Luteolibacter sp. Y139: one gene and its partner. The protein of the gene in region 1 binds, or shares a complex with, the protein of each later gene. Links are inferred from orthologs where the notes say so. Each region holds a gene or a part of one and is shown on either strand. Other genes may lie near its edges.

Region 1 (8,214 bases):
AGCCGCGGTAGTAGGTTTCCAGGTTCCGACGTGCCGTCAGGATCGCATCGTCGCTGAGCGCCCCGCCCACCTTGAGCTTGGTCTCCTTGGCCAGCTTGGCGTCGGTGAACACGGTGTTGCCCGCGAAACCGACCGCCACGATCGTGCCACGGGTGGTCACTTCGAAAATCACCTTCACCGACTCGCCGGACGGCTCCGCCAGCACGCGCACGTCATTCACCAGGCCGGACTCGTAGAGCGACTTGATGTCCTTATCGATCTTCTCGCTGCGGTAGCCCTCGCCCGAATGGGTGGAGATGTGGCTGCGCAGGCGCGATTCATCGATGTTTGCCTGGCTGGCATAGTGAATCGCCACCTCCGAGACGTTCTTGCCTTCGATATCCTGCGCCTTCGCCGGAGTGGCGGCAAAGCCGAGGAAGAGAAGCGCCGCCACGAAAACCCGGCGGGCAAGCGAGGCGAGGCCCCGGTTAGTTAGGAGGGGTTGAATATCCATGTGTGTCGGCTAACGGAATGCATGGAACCTTTTAAGGGCAGGGGGCGTCAAGGACCATGTCTCAAAGTGGCCCCCTAACGACCGCACCTTCGCTTTGACAAGGAACGGACGGCCCCCTTAGCTTCCCGCCCCCGGCGAGTCCGGACCCACCTTTTCCTGTCATGAACATCACCGTTGAAAAGCAGCCGAACTGCCTCGCCACGCTGCGCGTCCAAGTCCCCTCGGAAACCGTGCAGTCCGAACGTGCCAAGATCGTCTCGGGCTACACCGCCCAGGCACGCATCCCCGGCTTCCGCCCCGGCAAGGCTCCGAAGAACGTCATCGAGAAGAAATTCTCCACCGCCATCGTCGAGGAGCTCGATGACCGCCTGGTCCGCCAAGCCTATGACGAAGCGCTCCGCAAGGAAGCCCTCAAGGTCCTGAACTTCGGCATCCCGCAGAACCTCTCCCACAACGAGGACGGCACCATCACTTTCAACGCCACCCTCACCCTCGCCCCGGAAGTCGCCCTGCCGAACTACAAGGGCATTCCGGTGAAAGCCCCGTCCACCGAAGTCACCGACGCGGAAATCGACGCCCAGCTCGATGGCCTCCGCGAGCGCTTCGCCGACTATTCGGACATCGAAGGCCGCGCCGCCGACAATGGCGACCTCGCCGTGATCGATTTCACCTCCACCCTCGAAGGCAAGCCCCTCGAGGAAGCGCTCGGCAAGTCCGCCGGCTACCTCGGCGGTCGCGAAGGCTTCTGGCTCAAGCTGGACGAAAACAGCTTCCTCCCCGGTTTCGCCGCCCAGGTCACCGGCCTCAGCGTTGGCGACACCAAGGACATCGCCCTCACCATCCCTGAGGATTTCCCGCTTTCCGACCTCCGCACCAAGGAAGTCGTCTTCCACGTCGCGCTGAAGGGCCTCAAGCAGGCCGTGCTCCCAGAGCTGGATGACGAGTTCGCCGCCAAGATCACCGGCGGTCGGAGCCTCGAGGAACTCCGCGGCCTCGCCAAGCAGCAGATCGAAGTCGAGAAGCGCCGCCGCATCGACGACTACAAGGTCAACCAGATCGTCGAGCACTTCAATTCAATCGTCGATTTCGACCTTCCGAACGACCTGCTCCGCCACGAGACCCAAGGCCAGGCCGACGCCCTCGTCGAGCGCGGCATGAAGTCCGGCATGACCCAGGAAGAGATCGAGGCCCAGCAGGGCGAGATTATCGCCACCGCCGGCGACCAGGCCCGCACGAATCTCAAGACCAACTTCATCCTGCAGGAAATCGCCCGCACCGAAGGAATCGCGGTCAGCGACCAGGAGCTGGTGAATCACCTCGCCATGATCGCCCAACAGCGGAAGGAGAACCCGAAGAAGTTCATCAAGGAACTGCAACGCGGCGGCCGCATCCCCGGCATCCGCAACTCGATGCTGGTGGGCAAGGCCATTGACTTCGTGCTGGAGCACGCCACCGTCGAGGAAGTTCAAGATGAACCAACTTCCAATGAGTGATTTCCCGAACGTGATCCGCTCCGGCGGAGCACCGCAGAACAGTTACTACGTCCCCGTGGTCGTCGAACAGGACGGCCGCGGCGAACGCTCCTTCGACATCTACTCGCGGCTTCTCAAGGACCGCATCATTTTCATCGGCACCGCCATCGACGACTTCGTCGCGAACTCGGTGATCGCCCAGCTTCTCTTCCTGCAAATGCAGGATCCGAAGAAGGACATCCACATCTACATCAACAGCCCCGGCGGCTCCGTGACCGCCGGCCTCGCGATGTATGACACGATGCAGTTCATGACCTGCGACGTGAACACCTACTGCATCGGCATCGCTGCCTCGATGGGGTCGGTGCTTCTCACCGCGGGCACCAAGGGCAAGCGCTTCTGCCTGCCGAATTCCCACGTCATGATCCACCAGGTCTCCGGTGGCGCCCAGGGTACCGCCCTCGACGTCGAGCGGACCTTCGGCTTCATGATCAACTTGAACAACCGCCTGCACGGGATCCTCGCCAAGCATAGCGGCAAGACGCTCGAGCAGCTCAAGAAGGATTCCGAGCGGGACAACTACATGACCGGCGAAGAGGCCGTGGCCTACGGCCTGGTCGACAAGGTCCTGGAAAACCGCAAGCAGCTTCCGGACGTCGTGGCGGCACTGGCTGACACGAATGACGGAAAAAAGGACGACGCCTGACGTCTTTTCAGCTAAGTTCAGGCGTCGGGCTTTTCGGCCCGGCGCCTGCTGCTTTTTTAACCCGGCACCCCTATGGCAAGAGCTTCCAATCTCACGATGTGTTCCTTCTGTGGCAAAAGCCACTCGGAGGTCAAAAAGCTGATCGCCGGCCCGGGCGTGTACATTTGCAACGAATGCGTCGAGGTCTGCTCGAACATCCTCGACAAGGAACTCGCCGAGGGTTCTGCCAAGTCCTCCAAGAACCGCCGCAACCAGCAGAACAACAAGCGTCTCCCCTCGCCCGCCGAGCTGCGTGCCCGCCTCGATGAGTTCGTCATCGGTCAGGAGCACGCGAAGAAGGTGCTCTCCGTCGCGGTCTACAATCACTACCAGCGCCTGCGCCAGGACCAGCCGAACCTCGGCGAGGAATTCGCCGGCGTGGAAATCGAGAAGTCGAATGTCCTGCTGCTCGGCCCCACCGGCTCCGGCAAGACCCTGCTCGCCCGCACCCTCGCGCGCCTGCTGGATGTCCCTTTCTGCATCGTCGACGCCACCACCCTCACCGAAGCCGGCTACGTTGGCGAGGACGTGGAAAACATCATCCTGCGCCTGCTCCAGGCGTCCGACTTCGATGTCGAGCGCGCCGAGCGCGGCATCATCTACGTCGACGAAATCGACAAGATCGGCCGCAAGACCGAGAACGTTTCGATCACCCGCGACGTCTCCGGTGAAGGCGTCCAACAGGCTCTCCTCAAGATCCTCGAAGGCACGGTCTGCAACGTCCCGCCGCAAGGTGGCCGCAAGCACCCGCAGCAGGAGTACATCCAGGTCAATACCGAGAAGATCCTCTTCATCTGCGGCGGTGCCTTCGTCGGCTTGGAGGACATGATCCAGCGCCGCCTCGGCCGCAGCACCCTCGGCTTCCATGGCACCGTGCCAGACGTGAAGTCCTCCACCGGCAACGTGCTCGACCTGACCGAGCCGGAAGACCTCCTGCACTTCGGCCTCATCCCCGAATTCATCGGCCGCCTGCCCGTCATCTCCGCACTCCGCAAGCTCACCGAGGACGAGCTCATCTCCATCCTTACCGAGCCGAAGAACGCACTGGTGAAGCAGTACGGCAAGCAGCTCGCCCTCAACAGCGTGAAGCTCCGCGTCACCCGCGACGCCCTCCGCGCCCTCGCCGAGGAAGCCGTCCGCCGCGGCACCGGCGCCCGCGCCCTGCGCTCCATCTTCGAACGCCTCATGCTCGATGTGATGTACGAAGTCCCCTCCAAGGGCGACATCGAAGCCATCACCATCAACCGCCCCGTCGTCCTCGGCGAACGCCCCCCCCTCATGCGCCGCAAACGCGCCGACAAGGACGCCGCCTGAGCAACCAGCCCTCTTCAGCACCAAAGGTGCGGCAATGTGAAAGCCCGGGGTAAGCGCCAGCGCAGCCCCGGGTTTCTTGCATCACCTGAAGGCACCCTGAAAGGGGGTTATGGAGCAGGAACGACACCGCGCTCTGCATCCCCTCAATCACGGCCCGGCCAAGAGCACTGGGAGCGCGGAATTCATTCCGCTCGAATGGTCCCCTGAGCCGGCTTCACAACCTGCGCCGTCGCCGCCCCATTCCGCCCGATCAGCGGATCACTCATCCCCGGCTCTCCATTCTCAACCCGGCCTGCATAGCGCCGCGAGAAACCCTCCGCACCATTCGCGGTCACCACCAGATCATACCATCGGAAGCTACCCGCGAGATCGATCGACAACATCTGCCGCTCTCCCGGAGCCAGTCGCCTCGTCACGGCTTTGACCCCATAGGCTTGGTCCGCGATGACTAGCTCCACCGCCTCCGAGCCCGTGTTAGCCAATTGGAAAACCAAGCTCCCACCTGAGTAGCGGCACGCCACCTCCACCGCAGGATCATCCACTCCACCGATATATTCCCGGTAAAAGCCATTCGGCCCATACGTCCGGAGATGGTAGCGCCCGCCCTCAAACGACGCGAGCGGCCACGAATAGGAGAGCCGCCCCTTGCTCACCACCGTGAACGACCAACGCCTCACTTCTTCCAACGGCGCAGGCGCATCGGTGTAGCTCGCAGCATCGTCCACATAATAACCTCCCGGCGCATACACGTGATACGGAGCACCGGCATTCGCCGCTTCAAAGATGATATCGAAACGCGATGCCTCGCGATTCAACCGTCCCTCCGCATGCAATTCATATGGCAGCGCACATGACGGACGCATCCCCGGCTCCTGCCTCGGCAAGTGCGCATTCGAGAGCGGATTCGCAATCACATCCTGAATCTCCGCATCGCTCAGCTCCTTGAACCCGCTCGGCGACTCCATGAAGCGAGCCCGATGGATCTGCTCCACGAAGGGATCACGCTGCACCGGCATCGGATGAACATCAGGCTCACCATCATGCGGACGGAACGCGGACGTTAGATCACCACAGACCACTCGCCGCCACGGCCCGATGTTCGTCTCACGCACCGCCTTCCCCGTCTTCTTCGCGAGAAAGACCTCCAGGAACTGCAGCACCGACGTGTGATCAAACACCTGCGAACACACCTGCCCGCCACGGCTCCACGGCGACGCGATCACCATCGGAACGCGATAGCCCAGGCCAAGCGGATTTCCCCGCCCATCGAACTCAAGCCGCGTATCCACCTCCGGCGATGCCGCCCCACTGCCCGGCAAATCCGGATGCGGCGCCACGAACGGAGGCACGTGGTCGAAGTAGCCGTCATTCTCGTCGTAGGTGAGAATGAAAATCGTCTTCTTCCACACCTCCGGATTCTTCGTGAGAATGTCCAAGACCTCCGAAACGTACCACGCCCCATACCACGGTGCGCTGGGGTGATCCGAGAAGTTCTCCGGAGCTACCAGCCATGACACCGCCGGCAGCTTGCCCGTGTTCACGTCCTGCCGGAACTGGAACAGCACATCGCCCTCCGGCACATGAATCTCGCGGTCCTCCTCTCCCTCGCGATAAGCAAGCGTCGCGAGGTTCCGGTAGCCGATGCTCCCCGTGTTCGTCGTGAAAGCCTTCCGGTGCAGGTTCTGCTCACGCTGCGGCAAGTTCGCGAAGTTCTCCGGTGAGCATCGCTCCAGCTCCGCTGCCAACGCATCGATCTTCCGCTGGATCCCCTCCCTTCGCGTCACGTCTTCTTCCGGCGCGATTCCCTCCGCCGGCGGCTGCTCAAGCTGAAGCTCCAGCGCCGCCAGCCTCTCCTTCAGAAACGCCAGCCGCGGCGAGGAAAACTCCACGTGATACTGCGTGAAGTATTCCATCGGGTTGTCTCCGTAGTTCGCCAGCCAAGCCGCAGCTTCCGGGGAAAGCCCGGACGCCTGATCCAGCTCGTTCTGATAGATCGCCCACGAGATCCCATGCTCCTCCAGCCGCTCCGGAAAGGTCGTCCAGTCGGCATACGAATCGTGATCGATCTCGCTGTTGTTCAGCCGCGCCCTCGATGACGAATCCCGCGGATCACGGCTGGTGCCGGTCCAGAGATAAAGGCGGTTGGGCGTCGTGCAGGTCTGCAACGCACAAAAGTGCTGGTCACAGATCGTGAATGCATCCGCAAACGCATGATAGAACGGGATGTCCCGCCGGTCATAGTAACCGAGCGTCAACGGCATCTCCCCGTATCCATGACCGGACTGCTTCACCTTCAGCCAGTGGTCGTGCTTGCCCTTGTTGCCCGCTGCCACCTGCGATCCACGGTCGTGGGGAAGGTCGCTCATCCACGTCGCCTTCGTCTCGTGGATCTTCAGACCGAAGGGCACGTAAGTCCGCTCCTGATCGTCCGTCTGCAGCCACACCGGCTTGCCACCGGGAGTAGTGATCGCCCGCGGATCGTCGAAGCCCCGCACCCCCCGCAGGCTGCCGAAGGCATGGTCAAACGAACGGTTCTCCTGCATCAGGATCACCACATGCTCGGCATCGAAAAACGTGCTACCCGGCTCAGGCTCAATCCCCAGCGCCTTGGCGACGGAGGCTGGCAGGGCGGTCAGCGCCCCCAGGCCTCCCGAAAGGAGGCCCGCGCGCTTGAGAAACTCTCGTCGGGAATGCATGGGTTCGGAAAAAAGCGGACAGCCAAATAGCGCAGCGCACCGGGGATGTTTTTCAAGAGCCAGCATTTCTTCGCAAATTGCCAGTCTGCCAACGCAAAGTTCCCGATTCCAAAACGCCAGCAGCCCTCCTAACGTCTCCCCTGTGCGCGCTCTCCTACTGGCCCTGCTGCCCGCTGTCGTTTTCGCGGATCCGGCGACTACCACCCCGCCCGACCCGGACGAGGCCGCCTACCCCGCCATCGAGCGCTTCGTGAAGGTGCTCGAGCAAGTCCGCCAGCGCCACCCCGACGCCGACAAGGTCGCTTACGACCGGCTCGTGAATCACGCGCTGGAAGGCATGCTCTCCAGCCTCGATCCCTTCTCCAGCTTCATTCATCCCGAGATGGCCCGGGCTCTCGAAGCCGACCCGAAACTCGATCCCTTCCTGCCATCGCTAGGCCTCACCCTCGGCGTGCGCGATGACGGCATCTTCGTCTCCAACATCGCCCCCGCCACCCCCGCCTCGCGCGCGGGCCTCATACCCGGCTCCGCGATCCTTGAAGTCGATGGCAATCCCCCTCCTCCGATTGAAGTTCTGCTGCACTCGCTGCACAAGGCCCCCGGCGAAAAGACCAAGCTGAAGGTGAAATCCCTCACCTCGCCGAAACCCATCGAAGTCGAGCTCGTCCACATCGCCGTCGAGGACAAGACCGTGACCGATGCCCGCCTGCTCGACGAAGCCGGCACCGGCTACATCCGCCTCGCCTCCTTCATGGGAAGCTGCGCCCGCGAAATGGAAGCCGCCCTCGACGAACTCGAGGACAAGGGCATGAAGCGCCTCATCCTTGACCTGCGTGGCAATCCCGGCGGCGATCTCCAGCAGACCGTGCAGATCCTCGGCCTCTTCCTTCCACCGAATACCGCCGTCGTCACCACCCAAGGCCGCGGCGGCGTGGTCCAAGGCGAGCCGATGAAGACCCCCGAGCGCCAGCGCCGCAAACGCGAGTATCCCATCAATGTCCTGATCGATCACATGTCGGCCTCCGCCTCCGAGCTGACCGCCGGTTGCCTCCAGGATCTCAAGCGCGCCGTCATCGTCGGCGAGCAAAGCTACGGCAAGGGTTCCGTTCAAAACATCATCCCGATGGGTGGCGGCACCGCGCTCCGCCTCACCATCGCGACCTATCACACACCCTCCGGCAGGACCCCGCACCGCGTCGGCATCACCCCGGATGTGAAGGTGAACTTCACCGACGCCGATCGCGAGAATCTGGCACTCTCCTTCCGCCGCGCCTCGCTGACGGCCGACGAAGCGAAGAAGCTCGAAGGATGGACCGACCCCGGACTGAAGGCGGCGGGAGACGCGAAGTGATTTGACTCACTTCTCATCCGCTCCCACCACCCGCAACTGCGTACAGAGCCACTGCGGCAGATCATCGATCTGATAACCGAGATCGGCATAGTAGGCGGCGAAACCATTGTCCGGCTTGGGGCCACTGGCGGTAATCGGTTGGC
Region 2 (5,141 bases), 130 kb from region 1 along the record:
GCTGCGTTGGTCTGAGACCCCAAGCCATGAACTTCCCCCCGCGGGTGGATTTCCCCCACCACCCGTGTCAGGGCCTCGGTTTGGGAGCAGAAAATGGAGACGGAATTCTTTTTCGGAAGGTGGGATGGCCTCGGGAAATGGGTGAGGAAAGCGGGAAGATCGAAGAGAGAGGCTCGCCGCGGCGTTGGCGATATGACTGATTTTCAGTAGATTAGGTTGTGTTCGAAGGCGCTTTGAGAACTTAAAAAATTTGACCTTCCGAAGGGTCTTCAGGTCGTAAAATTTTTCCGAAATAGGACTTGTCAGGTGACCTTCGATCCCTAGATTCGCCGCCCCACATCGCCACCCGCCTACCGGCATTCATTGCCACGCGGATGGCTTCATTCTCCAAACACTATCGGGTGCAGCTCCGGACAAAAGGCTCCTGCGAGGGATTTTTCGCTCGCTTCCTTGTCCGGCGACGCATCCAGCGAACACCGAACCACGCAGGAATCCCATGCCGACCATCAATCAGCTCGTCCGGAAAGGACGACAGACTCCGATCGAGAAATCGAAGTCTCCGGCGATGAGCAATTGCCCGCAGCGCCGCGGCGTCTGCCTTCAGGTCATGACCCGCACGCCGAAGAAGCCGAACTCGGCTCTCCGGAAAGTGGCGAAGGTCCGCCTGACCAACGGCTACGAAGTCATCGCCTACATCGGCGGTGAAGGCCACAACCTCCAGGAGCACTCCATCGTGCTCGTCCGTGGCGGTCGTGTGAAAGACCTTCCAGGTGTCCGCTACCACATCGTCCGTGGTTCGCTCGACACCCTCGGCGTCGACAAGCGCCGCCAGAGCCGCTCGAAGTACGGCGCCAAGCGTCCGAAGCCGGGCCAACCCGCAGCTCCTGCCAAGGGTGGCAAGGGCGGTAAGAAGTAATCCCGCTTCGAAAAAGCCTTAATCTTTTCCGACCATGTCACGCCGCAAGCGCACTTTCCACAAGCCCGATCGCCGGGACTCCCGCTACGACAGCTCCCTCGTGGGTCACCTCATTTCGAAGGTGATGATCGACGGCAAGCGGTCCCTCGCGGAACGCATCGTCTATGCCGCCATCGACAAGGCGAGCGAAGGCGCCGATACCGTCGATCCGCTCGAGATCGTCACCCGCGCCATTGAGAACGCCAAGCCACGCGTGGAAGTGAAGAGCCGCCGTGTCGGTGGTGCTACCTACCAGGTTCCGCTTGAAGTGAACCCGGATCGTTCCGAGTCCCTCGCCCTGCGTTGGATCGTCGGATACGCCCGCGGTCGCAAGGGCACTCCGATGCACGTCGCTCTCTCGAACGAGCTGAAGGACGCCGCCAACAACCAAGGCTCGTCCGTCCGCAAGCGCGACGACGTGCACAAGATGGCCCAGGCCAACCGCGCCTTCGCCCACTTCCGCTGGTAAATCATTCAAGGGGAAGTTCCTTCCCCATTCCGCCATGTCTTCCACTGTCAACAGTCCCGATCGTCCGTATCCGCTTGAGCGGACGCGGAACATTGGGATTGCGGCGCATATCGACGCCGGGAAGACGACGCTCACGGAACGCATCCTCTTCTACACGGGGATGATCCATAAGATCGGCGAGGTGCACGATGGTGCCGCCACGACCGATTGGATGGAGCAGGAGCGCGAGCGCGGCATCACGATCACCTCTGCCGCTGTGACCACCAAGTGGTTCCAGCGCGAGGAGGAGGGCGTGACCAAGCTGTTCCCGAAGCAGGAGCAGCGGGTGAATATCATTGATACCCCCGGCCACGTGGACTTCACGGCCGAGGTCGAGCGCTCCCTGCGCGTGCTCGATGGAGCGATCGTCGTTTTCGACGCTGTCGCCGGGGTGCAGCCCCAGACCGAAACGGTCTGGCGCCAGGCGACCAAGTATCACGTTCCGCGGATCGTGTTCGTCAACAAGATGGACCGTGTCGGGGCGAACTTCGACAACGTCGTCCACGAGGTGAAGGACAAGCTCGGAGCGAATGCCGTGCGCATCCTGATCCCGATCGGTGCCGAGGATTACCTCACCGGTCAGATCGACGTGGTCAACCAGAAGGAAGTCCACTTCAACGACGACGACAAGTTCGGCTCGACCTACGAGGTCCGCGAACTCAGCGCCGACCAGAAGGATCTGGCTGAGGAGGCCTACTCCGAACTGGTGAGCGCCGTGGCTGATGTGGATGACGTTCTCGGCGAGAAGTTCCTCATGGAGGAGCCGATCTCGACGGAAGAGCTGAAGCAGGCGATCCGCCGCGCCACGATCGCGAACAAGCTGGTGCCTGTCGCCGGTGGTTCCGCCTTCAAGAACAAGGGCGTCCAGTACCTCATCGACGCCGTCGTCGATTATCTCCCGAGTCCGCTCGACATCCCGGCAGCCGTCGGCATGAACCCGGACAACGAGGAAGAGAAGATCGAGGTCCACACGAGCGACAACGAGAAGTTCTGCTCGCTCGCCTTCAAACTCTGGGCGGACAAATTCGTCGGCAAGCTCGTCTTCTTCCGCGTCTATTCCGGTGTCATCAAGAAGGGCGACACGGTCTACAACCCGCGAACCCGCCGCTCCGAGCGAGTCGGTCGCTTGATCCAGATCCAGGCAGACGAGCATAAAGACATCGATGCCTGCTATGCCGGCGACATCGCCGCGATGGTCGGGATCAAAAACGTCACCACCGGTGACACCTTGGCCAAAGAAGGCTACGACGTCGTTCTCGAACCTCCCACTTTCCCGGATCCCGTCATTTCCATGGCGGTTGAGCCAAAAACCAAAGCCGACCAAGAAAAGCTGGCCCTCGCATTGGCCCGCCTGTCGGAAGAGGATCCCACCTTCCAGGTCAAGACCGACGAGGAAACCGGTCAGACCATCATCTCCGGCATGGGCGAGCTCCACCTGGAGATCATCGTCGATCGCCTGAAGCGCGAGTTCAAGGTGGAGGCCAATACCGGCGCTCCCCAGATCGCTTACCGCGAAACCATCACCGGCGAAGCCAATGGTGACGGCAAGCTGGTCAAGCAATCCGGTGGCCGCGGCCAATACGGCCACGTTCGCCTCTCCGTCCGTCCGAACGAAAAGGGCAAGGGCCTCACGATCGAAAACAAGATCGTGGGCGGTGAAATCCCGAAGGATTTCCACAATGCCGTTTTCAAGGGCGTGCGCGAGTCCATGACCAATGGCATCATCGCCGGCTACCCGGTGATCGATGTGCACGTCGATGTGCTCGGCGGTTCGTTCCACGAAGTGGACTCGAACGAGAACGCCTTCACGATGGCCGCCATCTTCGCCATGAAGGACGCCTTCAAGAAGGCGAAGGCCATCCTCCTCGAGCCGATCATGGCCGTGGAAGTCTCCACTCCGGATGACTACCAGGGCGACGTGATGGGCGACCTGAACCGCCGCCGCGGTCAGATCCAGAACCTGGAAACCAAGGGCAAGCTCGCCGTCATCAAGGCGAATGTCCCGCTCAAGGAAATGTTCGGCTACTCGACCGACGTCCGCACCATTTCTTCCGGCCGCGCTTCCTACTCGATGACGCCCTCACACTTCGAGCAGGTGCCGACCAATGTCCTCACGCAGATCGTCAACGATCGCGGCCACTAAGATTTACCCAACATCTCAAACAACATCCACCGCCATGGAAAACCAGAAGATCCGCATCCGCCTGCGCGCTTTCGATCACCGCGCCATCGACCGCTCCGCCGCGGAGATCGTCGAAACCGCCAAGCGCACCGGTGCCAAGGTGGCTGGCCCCATCCCGCTTCCAACCCGCATCGAGAAGTTCAGCGTGAACCGCTCCGTGCACGTTAACAAGAAGTCCGCCGAGCAGTTCGAGATCCGCACTCACAAGCGCGTGCTCGACATCGTCGATCCCACCGCCCGCACCGTCGATGAGCTCAAGAAGCTCAACCTTCCCGCCGGTGTCGACATCGCCATCCGCATCTGAGGTCCCTGACGGATCTCGCATTTAGTTCTCAACTTTCAAATCGACTACCGCCATGTCTCTCGGACTTCTCGGCAAAAAGCTCGGTATGACCCGCCTCTTCGATGAGAAGAGCCAGGCCATGATCCCCGTCACCGTCATCGAAGTGAGCGGCAACACCTGCCTGCAGGTGAAGACCCTCGAAAAAGACGGCTACTCCGCTGTTCAAGTCGGCTACGGCGACAAGAAGGAGTTCCGCACGGACAAGCCTTCGCTCGGCCACTTCAAGAAGCACGGTTCCACTCCGAAGTATCTGATTCAGGAGTTCCGCTTCCCGGCTGACCAAGCCGCTCCGGAAACGCACACCGGTCTGGACACCTTCACCGCCGGCCAGTGGGTCGACGTGATCGGCACCAGCAAGGGCCGCGGTTTCCAAGGTGCAGTGAAGCGCCACGGCTTCGGTGGTCTCAAGATGACCCACGGATCGATGATGCACCGCCGGACCGGCGCCATCGGTTGCCGCTCCACCCCCGGCCGCGTCTGGAAGAACCAGAAGATGCCCGGACACATGGGCGACGTGCCACGCACCACCCAGAACCTCAAGGTCGTCGCCGTGCGCCCTGAGGACGGTGTGATCCTGATCTCCGGTGCCGTCCCCGGTGCCAAGGGCAGCTACGTCACTGTCCGCCCCGCCAAGAAGAAGACCGCCGCCGCCTGAGGCCGGGGTTTGAACCGAAACTCTCAAACGCATCCCAGTCATGCCCGCGAAAACTTTCACCGCTGACGCCGCGCAGAGCGCGAACATCCTGCTCGCTGAGGCCGACAAGGGCGCTCAGGCCGTGCACGATCTCGTGACCGCCTACCGCGCCAACCGCCGCACCGGTTCCGCCAACTCCAAGACCCGTGGCGAAGTCCGCGGTAACAACAAGAAGATCTACAAGCAGAAGGGCACCGGTAACGCCCGTCACGGCGACAAGCGTGCCCCGATCTTCGTGGGTGGTGGTGTCGTCTTCGGCCCGCGTCCCCGCGATTACTCGAAGCACGTCCCGAAGAACGTCCGCAAGCTCGCCTTGCGCCGCGTCCTCGGTGACCTCGTCCGCGAGGAAACCGCCAAGGTCCTTCCTTCCTTCTCCATCGCCGATGGCAAGACGAAGTCCTTCATCGCCGCCGTCTCCGCAGACGCCGAGCCGAAGAAGGTGCTCATCGTCGCCAAGAG

Evidence for each region. Proteins that work in one complex are often made in the same cells at the same time.
Region 2: the proteins of tig (region 1) and rpsG are in contact, whole or in part, in a crystal structure (PDB 3GTY), measured with the Thermotoga maritima proteins. The link is inferred for Luteolibacter sp. Y139 from one-to-one orthologs. Residues at the interface, in WP_004081061.1 of Thermotoga maritima: Glu122, Val124, Val129, Leu130, Tyr133, Glu188, Gly259, Ile262, Tyr263, Glu266, Ser270, Glu273, Gln274, Glu277, Arg308, Gln311, Ile312, Ser315, Tyr316, Glu325, Arg329, Arg336, Leu363, Phe366, Trp367, Arg373, Leu377, Arg381, Leu384, Glu387; in WP_004081843.1 of Thermotoga maritima: Lys34, Lys52, Lys55, Glu59, Arg62, Gln63, Glu66, Asn67, Lys69, Val71, Arg95, Ala109, Lys110, Lys111, Gly112, Arg113, Pro114, Glu117, Glu121, Ile124, Ala125, Tyr127, Asn128, Asn129, Thr130, Gly131, Lys135, Asp139, Arg142, Met143.

The regions. Positions count from the first base shown.
Region 1 is NZ_JBBUKT010000003.1:70,901-79,114, forward strand. The notes cover bases 1-2,820. They hold tig (trigger factor), read left to right. Parts: upstream 1-654; coding sequence 655-1,986; downstream 1,987-2,820. Other genes in these bases: bamA (outer membrane protein assembly factor BamA), read right to left, coding at 1-493; WKV53_RS08675 (ATP-dependent Clp protease proteolytic subunit), read left to right, coding at 1,979-2,671; clpX (ATP-dependent Clp protease ATP-binding subunit ClpX), read left to right, coding at 2,744-2,820. In the rest of the region: more of clpX, read left to right, coding at 2,821-4,024; WKV53_RS08685 (phosphocholine-specific phospholipase C), read right to left, coding at 4,207-6,720; WKV53_RS08690 (S41 family peptidase), read left to right, coding at 6,863-8,071; WKV53_RS08695 (PhoPQ-activated pathogenicity-related family protein), read right to left, coding at 8,078-8,214. UniProt on the Bacillus subtilis protein: Involved in protein export. Acts as a chaperone by maintaining the newly synthesized protein in an open conformation. Functions as a peptidyl-prolyl cis-trans isomerase.
Region 2 is NZ_JBBUKT010000003.1:203,084-208,224, reverse strand. The notes cover bases 1-2,687. They hold rpsG (30S ribosomal protein S7), read left to right. Parts: upstream 1-950; coding sequence 951-1,424; downstream 1,425-2,687. Other genes in these bases: fusA (elongation factor G), read left to right, coding at 1,459-2,687; rpsL (30S ribosomal protein S12), read left to right, coding at 497-916; WKV53_RS09290 (DUF937 domain-containing protein), read left to right, coding at 1-15. Outside these bases: more of fusA, read left to right, coding at 2,688-3,606; rpsJ (30S ribosomal protein S10), read left to right, coding at 3,641-3,949; rplC (50S ribosomal protein L3), read left to right, coding at 4,002-4,643; rplD (50S ribosomal protein L4), read left to right, coding at 4,684-5,141.